DNA from 2 places in the Janthinobacterium sp. EB271-G4-7A genome. Region 1 is predicted to be linked to the other one. Evidence: predicted binding sites of a transcription regulator. Region 1 holds the regulator's gene; the other holds the start of a gene.

Region 1 (5,180 bases):
TGGCCATCATGGGCGTGGCGCATGCCGAGAAGGCCGATTCCGAGAAGGAAGCCGTCATCACGGCACGCAGTGGCCACGTCGATGACATCAAGCAGGTGCGCACCCTGACGGGCGACGTCGTGCTGGTCAAGGGGACCCTGACCATGAAGGCGGGTCGCGCCGTGATCACGGAAGATCCGCAAGGCTACCAGTTTATTACCTTCTGGGCCGATCCCGGCAAGCTTGCCACCTTCCGCCAGAAGCGCGATGGCGCGGGCGACCTGTGGGTGGAAGGCGAAGCGGAGCGCGTGGAATACGATAACAAGACGGAAGTGGTGAAACTGTTTTCCAGGGCCAAGCTGACGCGCCTGGAAGGCACGAAAGTGACCGACGTGGCCAATGGCGCCTTCATCTCGTATGACAGCCGCAAGGAAGTGTTTGCGATGGAAAATTCCAACAGCGGCACCAGCACCCCGGATGGCGGCAGCGTGCGCATGGTGATCCAGCCGAAAACCAAGGCACCGGCGGCGGAGAAAGCGCCGGCCACGCCCGCGCCAGGAAAGAAATAATGGACAATACTCGTTGCGGCAGCACCCTGATCGTTCGCGGGCTGCAAAAAACCTATGGCAAGCGGCAAGTCGTGCATGATGTCTCGCTGCAAGTCGAATGCGGCGAAGTGGTGGGTTTGCTGGGCCCGAACGGCGCCGGCAAGACCACCTCGTTCTACATGATCGTCGGCCTGGTGCCGTCCGATGGCGGCAGCATCGATATCAGCGGCGTGGACATCTCCAGCCTGCCGATCCACCGCCGCGCGCAGATGGGCCTGTCCTACCTGCCGCAGGAAGCGTCCGTCTTCCGCAAGCTGACGGTGGAAGACAATATCCGCGCCGTGCTGGAAATTCAGACCGTCGAAGGCCGTCCGCTGACGAAGGCCGAGATCGAGGTGCGCCTGGATAAATTGCTGGCTGACTTGCAGATTGAAAAGCTGCGCGAGAATCAGGCCCTGTCCCTGTCCGGTGGCGAGCGCCGCCGCGTGGAAATCGCCCGCGCGCTGGCCACCGATCCCCGTTTCGTGCTGCTCGACGAACCGTTCGCCGGCGTCGATCCGATCGCCGTGATCGAGATCCAGCGCATCGTGCGTTTCTTGAAGGAGCGCAATATCGGCGTGCTGATCACCGATCATAATGTGCGCGAGACGCTGGGTATCTGCGATCGTGCCTACATCATCAACCAGGGCTCGGTACTGGCGTCGGGACGCCCCGACGACATCATCGCGAACGAGTCGGTACGCCGGGTCTATCTGGGCGAACACTTCCGCATGTAAGCCAATGAAACAATCATTGCAGCTGCGCACTTCGCAGCACCTGGCACTGACGCCGCAGTTGCAGCAATCGATACGCCTGTTGCAATTGTCTACCCTGGAATTGCATCAGGAACTAGAGCAATTGCTGACGGACAATCCCTTGCTCGAGCGCCTCGATGATCCGCTCGACCGCTCGCTGCGCCTGCTGTCCGATGGCGCCTTGAGTTCCACGGCAGCGCCGGCCGAAGCGCCGCCCCAGCCGCCAGGCCAGGAAGCGCCCACAGCGCCGGCCGAAGCGGAAACCTTTGACGGCGATGCCGGCGAGGGTCCTGCCGCCGCGGATGGCGGCGACAGCGACTGGAGCGAGGCGAGCCGCGGCAAGGCGCCCGACGACGAAGATTCGCGCCCGCAACTCGAAGCCCATCACTGCACCCTGCGCGAACACCTGATGGAGCAGATGCGCGTGACGGTACTTGAATTGCGCGACCGCGCGCTGGTCGAGCTGATCATCGACGCGCTCGACGACAATGGCTACCTGGAAGAGTCGCTCGAGGACATCCTGGCGCGCCTGCCGGAAGAGCTGGAAATCGACGCCGACGAGATGCGCACGGCCTTGTCTCTCTTGCAAAGTTTCGATCCGCCCGGCGTGGGCGCGCGCAATGCCTCCGAATGCCTGGCGCTGCAAATCAAGCGTTTGCCGCACATCGCCATGGTGACGCGCCGCATGGCCCTCGTCATCGTGGAAAAGCACCTGGCCTGGTTTGCCCAGCGCGATTTCAACAAGCTGAAAAAAGCCCTCGATTGCGACGATGAAGACTTGCGCGAAGCGCAGACGGTGATTCGCCAGTGCAATCCGCATCCGGGCGCCGTGTTCGCCTCGGACGTGTCCGATTACGTGGTGCCCGACGTCGTCGTCAAGCGCGCGCGCAATGGCTGGCAAGTCACGCTGAACAACGATGTCATGCCGCGCCTGCGCGTCAATGCCATGTACGCCAACTTGCTCAAGCAGGGCAAGGGCGAGGGCGCCATGGGCGCACAGTTGCAGGAAGCCAAGTGGCTGATCAAGAATATGCGCCAGCGCTTCGACACGATCCTGCGCGTGGCGCAGGCGATAGTAGAAAGACAAAAGAACTTTTTCTCGCATGGGGCCGTTGCCATGCGTCCCCTTGTGCTCCGTGAAATAGCTGATACACTGGGTTTACACGAGAGTACTATCTCGCGGGTAACAACTCAAAAGTACATGCTGACCCCGCACGGCATGTTCGAGTTGAAATATTTCTTTGGTAGCCACGTCGCCACCGAAGCGGGGGGCGAAGCGTCATCGACGGCGATACGGGCATTGATCGTGCAACTGACAGGAGCAGAAGACCCTAAAAATCCTTTATCCGACAGTAAGATTGCGGACATGCTGGGGGAACAAGGCATGGTGATTGCGCGACGTACTGTTGCCAAATACCGGGAAGCGTTGAAAATTCCGCCAGTGAGCCTGCGTAAGTGTTTGTAAGTTTTTTTCGGTTCCTCTGCGGGCCGGATAGGATGGACCGCACGAACCCGATCATCTTTAGGAGTGTGTATGAATCTCACCATCAGCGGACATCATCTCGAAGTGACACCAGCCATCCGTGAATACGTACAAACGAAGCTGGAGCGCGTGAAACGTCATTTCGATCAAGTCATCGATATCGCCGTGATTCTGACCGTGGATAACCTCAAAGAGAAAGAAAAACGTCAAAAGGCTGAAGTCAACCTGCGTTTGAGCGGCAAGACTGTCTATGTGGAAAGCTTGGCGCACGACCTGTACGCCGCGATCGATACCCTGATCGACAAGCTCGATAGGCAAGTGATGAAATACAAAACCAAAGTGCAAGGGCACGGTAAAGAGGCGATCAAGCATCTGCCAGACAACTCCGAGGAAGAAGCCGTCGTCGCCGTCTAAGGCCACCCGCTTCCAGCAGTTGTGATCAACTAAGGGCGCACATCTTGCGCCCTTTTTTGCGCCTGGACCTTTTGAGCGCAATGTTCGCCGCGCAGGGGCTAAAATGTTTGCACTTTCACTTCTTTCCTGCCTGCCATGAGCGACTTCGTCCAGACTTCCATCCGCAACCGCACGGGCCATATCGTGCTCGACCGTCCGAAAGCCTTGAATTCCCTGTCGCTGGAGATGGTGCGCGCCCTGAGCGCGGCCTTGCTGGCCTGGCGCGACGATCCGCAGGTGGATGCCGTGGTGATCCGCTCCAGCAGTGAAAAAGCCCTGTGCGCCGGCGGCGACATCCGTTTCTTTTACGATGCCGGCCTGGCCACGCCGCAAGGCGGCAGCGCCATGCTGGAAGATTTCTTTACGGAAGAATATGCTTTAAATCATTTAATTCATTTCTACCCGAAACCGTATATCGCCGTGATGGATGGCGTGGTGATGGGCGGCGGCATGGGCGTGGCGCAAGCCGGGCCGGGCAACCGCCTGCGCATCGTGACGGGCCGCACGCGCATGGCCATGCCGGAAGTCAATATCGGCTTGTTTCCCGACGTGGGCGGCAGTTATTTTCTATCCCGCCTGGCCGGCCAGCTGGGCCTGTACCTGGGCTTGACGGGCTTGACGATCAACGCGGCCGATGCCCTGTACACGGGGCTGGCCGATGTCTACGTGCCTGAGGCGCAGATGGGGGCGCTGCTGGACCTGTTCGAATCGACGCGGGGCGAGGCCTTGCCTGTGGCCATCAAGGCGCTGGCGGCGCCTTTCCAGGCCGAGGCGGGGGTATCTCCCCTGGCCACGGCGCGCGCGGCGCTGGACCGCCATTTCGGCGCCCCTTCCGTGGCCGCCATCATGGCCTCGCTGGCGCAGGATGACAGCGCGTTCGCGGCCAAGGCGCTGGCAGCGATGCGCCTGCGTTCGCCCTTGATGATGTCGGTGACCCTGGAATTGCTGCAGCGGGGCGCCCACCTGGGCGTGGCCGATTGCCTGCGCATGGAGCGCACGGTGGTGCGCCACAATTTTGAACATGGCGAAGTGCTCGAGGGCGTGCGCGCGCTGGTGGTCGACAAGGACAATGCACCGCGCTGGAACCCTGCCAGCCTGGACGACGTCGATGCGGCCATGGTGGCGCGCTTCTTTGCCCCCGTCTGGCCAGCCGCGGCGCATCCGCTGCGCCACCTCGACTAATTAGCTGCGTTCGCGGTGGCGCAGGACGACGCGTTCATTCGGGCCGAAATACTGCGCCAGCCGCTCCGCCATGTACACGGAGCGGTGCTGGCCGCCCGTGCAGCCCAGGGCCACCGTCAGGTAGCTGCGGTTGTCGGACTTGAATGACGGCAACCATTTCTCGATGAAGGCGCGGATGTCGGCCAGCAGTTCCAGCGCGCTCGGCTGCGCGTCGAGGAAGGCGATCACGGGCGCATCGCGGCCGTCGAGCGGGCGCAGCGCCAGGTCGTAATAGGGATTAGGCAAGGCCCGCACGTCGAAGACGAAATCGGCGTCCAGCGGCACGCCCAGCTTGAAGGCGAACGATTCGAAGAACAGGGTCAGCGGTGCGCGTTCGGAGGCGACGATATCCTTGATCCAGGCGCGCAGCTTGTTGGCGCTCAGTTCCGACGTGTCGATCACATGGCCCAGCTGTTCGATGGCTGACAGGCGTTCGCGTTCTTCCGAGATGCACTCGATCAGCGTGCGGCGGCTGGCCGGATTCTGGTTCGGACGCAATTCGTGCGACAGCGGATGGCTGCGCCGCGTTTCCGAGAAGCGCGCCACCAGCGAATGCGTGGTGGCTGTCAGGAACATGACCTTGACGTCGTGCCCCTGGTCGCGCAGCAGGGCCACATTGTGCGGCAGGCTGGTCAGCGACTCGGCGCTGCGCGCATCGACGGCGACGGCCAGTTGCGGTGTACCTTCGTCGAGCAGGGTCTG
Region 2 (5,180 bases), on a different contig from region 1:
AAGCGATGCTCATACTTCCACAGCTTGGCGCCCGTTTTCAAATCGACGGCAAAGATGCGCGAATACGATGCCGTGACGAACATCTTGCCGTTGTGAATCAGCGGCTGCGATTCCTGGCCCCGCTGTTTTTCGCCGCCAAACGAGAACGACCAGGCCGGCACCAGCTTGGCCACGGTCTTGTCATTGATCTGCGTCAGCGGCGAATAGCGCTGCCCCTGCGTACCCATGCCAAACGACAGGACGCTGGCCGGATTCTTCGCCGTGCTGTCGAGCATGGCATTCGTGACATTGCCCACGTCGGCCGCCTGGGCCAGCGATGCCAAACTCAAACCGATGAGTATCCCCATGATTTTTTTCTGCACAATCATCTCCCTCTGTTTTATTAGTATGTGTGTATCAAGTCTTGCGGTGCTCATGCGGCTGGGCATGCAACAGCGCGCACTCTTCATCGGTGAACAGGCGCGAGCGCGTCAGGAAGCGCTTGCCGGTGCCGTTATCGAGTGAAAACATGCCGCCATTGCCGTCGACCACATCGATAATCAACTGGGTATGCTCCCAGTACTCGAATTGCTCGAGTCCCATGTAGAACGGTGTGCCATTCAAATTGCCGAGATAGATATCGGTGTCGCTGACATCGAACTCGCCCAGCGCGTAGCACATGGGCGCGCTGCCGTCGCAGCATCCACCCGACTGGAAAAACATCAGCGGGCCGTGACGCTGGCGCAATTTGTCCATCATTTCCAGCGCCGCATCGGTGGCGACCACCCGGGCAATTGCTGCACTCATGGCATCCCTTTCTGCGCGCCGCGTCTGGCTTAGGGCGCGGCGCCTGTTGCCAATTTAGAAGAAGCCCAACGCTTTCGGGCTATAGCTCACCAGCAAGTTCTTCGTTTGCTGGTAGTGATCGAGCATCATCTTGTGGTTTTCGCGGCCGATACCCGATTGCTTGTAGCCGCCGAACGCGGCGTGGGCCGGATACAGGTGGTAGCAATTGGTCCACACGCGGCCCGCCTGAATGGCGCGGCCCATGCGGAAGGCGCGCGAACCGTCACGCGTCCACAGGCCGGCCCCCAAGCCGTACAAGGTATCGTTGGCAATCGCCAGCGCGTCGGCCTCATCTTTGAAGGTGGTCACGGACACCACGGGTCCGAAAATCTCTTCCTGGAAGATGCGCATCTTGTTATGGCCCTTGAACACGGTCGGACGCACGTAGTAGCCGCCTTCCAGGTCGCCCGCCTGCGTGTTGCGCTCGCCGCCGGCCAGCACTTCGGCGCCTTCCTGGCGGCCGATGTCGAGGTAGGACAGGATTTTTTCCAGCTGCTCCTGCGAGGCCTGCGCGCCGATCATGGTGGACGAGTCGAGCGGGTTGCCCTGCTTGATGGCGGCCACGCGCTTCAAGGCCCGTTCGATGAATTTCTCGTAGATCGATTCCTGGATCAGCACGCGCGATGGGCAGGTGCACACTTCGCCCTGGTTCAGCGCGAACATGGCAAAACCTTCCAGGCACTTGTCAAAATAGTCATCGTCGGCATCCATCACGTCTTCAAAGAAGATGTTCGGCGACTTGCCGCCCAGCTCCAGGGTGACGGGAATCAGGTTTTGCGCCGCATAGCCCATGATCAGACGGCCCGTGCCCGTTTCGCCCGTAAAGGCGATCTTGGCGATGCGCTTGCTCGAGGCCAGCGGTTTACCCGCTTCCAGGCCGAAACCATTGATGATGTTCAGCACGCCCGGCGGCAGCAAGTCGCCGATCAGCTCGATCAACACCATGATGGATGCCGGGGTCTGCTCGGCCGGTTTCAAGACGACGCAATTGCCGGCGGCCAGGGCTGGCGCCAGTTTCCACACGGCCATCAGAATCGGGAAATTCCACGGAATGATCTGCCCCACGACGCCCAGCGGCTCATGGTAGTGGTAGGCATAGGTTTCCGCATCGATTTGCGCGACGGAACCTTCCTGCGCGCGGATACAACCGGCGAAGTAACGGAAATGGTCGATGGCCAGTGGAATGTCGGCATTCATCGTTTCGCGGATCGGCTTGCCGTTGTCGATGGTTTCCGCCGTGGCGATCAGGCTCAGGTTCTGTTCGATGCGGTCGGCGATGCGGTTCAGGATATTGGCGCGCTCGGCCGGCGAAGTCTTGCCCCAGGCATCCTTGGCGGCGTGCGCGGCATCCAGCGCCAGCTCGACGTCTTCCGTCGTGGAACGGGCGATTTCGCAAAACGGCAAGCCCGTGATCGGCGTAATGTTGGGAAAGTATTCACCTTTGACTGGGGCAACGAATTTGCCGCCGATGTAATTGTCATAGCGTTGTTTGAAGGGATTGGCTACGCCCAGTTTGCTGATGTCTGCGAGATTCATGTCGTCCTCTATCGGGTTAATTAGAATGGAATTACTTAATTAAAATCAAACGTCCTGGTACAGATGGGGTGAGTACACAGAGTCTTCCGCAAATGCCGTGCCAGCTCGCCATCCCACTACAAACTTAGCCGGTTTTATCCCTGTTACAAGGGCGCGGCATCAAACCCGGCACGTTTTTCAGCGCATGCCACCTGCTTGGGTGGGGACGTGGGCCTGTTTGCGTTTTGAACAAGGTAGCGGCATCCTGTTCCAATCCGGGCCAGCCCTGCGGCATCTCCCCTGCGCCGCTGCACAATGGAACAGGTGTACCAGACTGGAACACCTGCGCCTGTGCCACCAAGGAATCAACGAATCACCACGCCCCATGGCAATTCACCCACGGCAATATCGGCCATCTTGCGCGCGCTGGCCGTGTCGATGACGGACACACTGTTCGAACGGCCATTGGCCACGTACAGCTTGGCGCCGTCGGGCGTGATGGCCATGTTCCACGGGCGCTTGCCGACGTCAATCGTGGCCGTCACTTGATTGCTGGCCGTGTCGATCACCATCACCGTGCCGTCCGTGCCATTCGAGACATACACTTGCTTGCCGTTGGGATGGACCACGATGCCATTCGCATTCTTGCCCGCTGGAATGGTCGCAATCGCCTTGCCCGCGGCCATGTCGATCACATACACGGTATTGACCAGTTCGCACGCCACATAGGCGCGGCCCGAGTCGGGACTGAAACCGATGCCGCGCGGACGCAGTCCCACGGCGATGGACGCCACCTGGCGGCGTTGTGCCACATCAATGACATCGACTTGCTCGGCCTCTTCCGCACTGACCAGCAGCCAGCGCCCATCGGGACTGAAGACGGCATGTTCCGGATTGCGTCCCTGCACCTTGATATCGGCGAGCAAGACGCCCGTCTGGCCGTCGAGCAAGGTCACGCTGTTGTTTTCCTCGACGGCGACGGCCACGTAATGACCGTCCAGGGACGCGCTGACGCCTTCGGGCGACTTGCCCAGCGCCACCGTGCGCACGGCCGCGCCGCCAGCGTTATCGATCAGCAGCAAGGCACTGCTGGCCGCGTCCGTGACAAACAATTGCCGTCCTGTGGGGTCGGCGGCGATGCCACGCGGACGCTTGCCTGCGGCGATCTGGCGCACCACCTGGTCGGTCGCCGTGTCGATCACGCTCAAGGTGCCCGATTTTTCATTGGGGACATAGGCAAATGGAGCTGCCTGGAGGGCGGTGCTGGCGAGCGCCAGCAACAGCCAGCAAACCTGGCGCAAGCACGAGAAGAAGTTGGGCATAATCACCTTTTCAATGGAAAAACACAGGAAAAGCGCGCGGTAGCGGCGCATCTGCCCATTGCTGTATGCAAACGCCGTGCCACTGACACGCGTATAATTTCAGCCCACCAATGGAGACATGGCAGGCATATTGCTTGATAAGACTATGCAGACCTGTACCGCGCACGCGATCAAGCAGGCTTTTATTCACATTGGAGAATCCGCATGCAGCATCGTTTCCGCCTGAACACCATCGCCAGCCTGTTTGTCGCCGGCAGCGCCACCCTAGCCCCCCACGTCTTTGCCGCCGAGTCAGCCGACCTGGCCGCCGGACAACTGATGGATACGGTGGTCATCAGCGGCAGCCGCATCGCCCACCCCAGCCAGGAAGTGCCGGCCTCGATCGACGTGGTCGACAGCGCGCGCATCCAGGATGGCCAAATCCGCGTCAACGCGTCGGAAGCGCTGGCCGCCGTGCCGGGCCTGGTCGTGCAAAACCGCCAGAACTATGCGCAAGACTTGCAGATCTCGTCACGCGGCTTTGGCGCACGCTCGGCCTTCGGTGTGCGCGGCGTCAAGCTGATCAGCGATGGCATTCCCGCCAGCATGCCCGACGGCCAAGGCCAGGCCGCCACCTTCAACCTCGATACGGCCGAGCGCATCGAAGTGCTGCGCGGACCGTTTTCTGCCATCTACGGCAACCATTCGGGCGGCGTGATCCAGCTGTTTTCCAGGGATGGACAAAATCCCCCGTCCGTCGAACTGAATGTGACGGGCGGCAGCTACGGCACCAGCAAGGTCGATCTCTCGGCGCAAGGCCAGGCAGGCGACATCGGCTACGTGCTCGACGGTTCGCGCTTCCGCACGGACGGCTTCCGCGACCATAGCGCCGCCACGCGCGAACAGGCGTTCGGCAAGATCACCGTCAAGCCCACGGCGGACAGCAAGCTGACCATCGTCGCCAACAGCCTGCATCAAGGCAATACGCAAGATCCGCTGGGCGCCACCTGGGCCACGTTTGCCGCCAACCCGCGCGCCGGTGAGGTCGACGCGACGGATACGCAAAACCCGAAACGCACACTGGCCGAACGCTACAACACCCGCAAGAGCATCGACCACCAGCAAATCGGCGCCACCTATGAACAGTCGTTCGGCGATGACCGCCTGCACGTGATGGTGTATGGCGGCAACCGCGACGTGATCCAGTACCAGGCATTTACCAAGGGCTTCCAGGCGCCCGCCAGCCATTCGGGCGGCGTGGTCGATTTCCAGCGCCAGTTCTATGGCATCGATACCAACTGGCTGCACGTGAACCAGCTGGCTGGCGGCAAGCTGAGCACGACTATCGGCATCGACTATGGCCGCTCCAGCGATGACCGCACCGGCTACGAAAACTTCATCGGCAATAGCTTTGGCGTAAAGGGCAAGCTGCGCCGCGACGAGCAGAATGTCGTGTCCAGCCTCGATCCGTATATCCAGGCGGAATGGCAAAGCGGCCCGTGGCTGCTCAGCGCAGGTGTGCGCTACAGCAAGATGAAA

Evidence for each region. The regulator sigma-54, encoded in region 1, starts transcription at its own class of promoters, with help from an activator protein. The targets are predictions, from matches to a motif close to TGGCANGNAANCTGCTTT.
Region 2: the regulator sigma-54 is predicted to act here: its motif matches at 3,727-3,744, upstream of IGS58_RS28905 (beta-propeller fold lactonase family protein).

What each region holds. Positions count from the first base shown of each region.
Region 1 is NZ_JACYMI010000005.1:193,765-198,944, reverse strand. Features, by position in the region: gene lptA (lipopolysaccharide transport periplasmic protein LptA) at 1-548, shown strand, start outside; gene lptB (LPS export ABC transporter ATP-binding protein) at 548-1,303, shown strand; gene IGS58_RS25760 (RNA polymerase factor sigma-54) at 1,308-2,786, shown strand; gene hpf (ribosome hibernation-promoting factor, HPF/YfiA family) at 2,856-3,218, shown strand; gene IGS58_RS25750 (enoyl-CoA hydratase/isomerase family protein) at 3,354-4,439, shown strand; gene rapZ (RNase adapter RapZ) at 4,440-5,180, opposite strand, start outside.
Region 2 is NZ_JACYMI010000010.1:8,368-13,547, forward strand. Features, by position in the region: gene IGS58_RS28890 (PQQ-dependent methanol/ethanol family dehydrogenase) at 1-347, opposite strand, end outside; gene IGS58_RS28895 (DUF779 domain-containing protein) at 397-786, opposite strand; gene adh (aldehyde dehydrogenase) at 841-2,361, opposite strand; gene IGS58_RS28905 (beta-propeller fold lactonase family protein) at 2,706-3,662, opposite strand; gene IGS58_RS28910 (TonB-dependent receptor family protein) at 3,867-5,180, shown strand, end outside.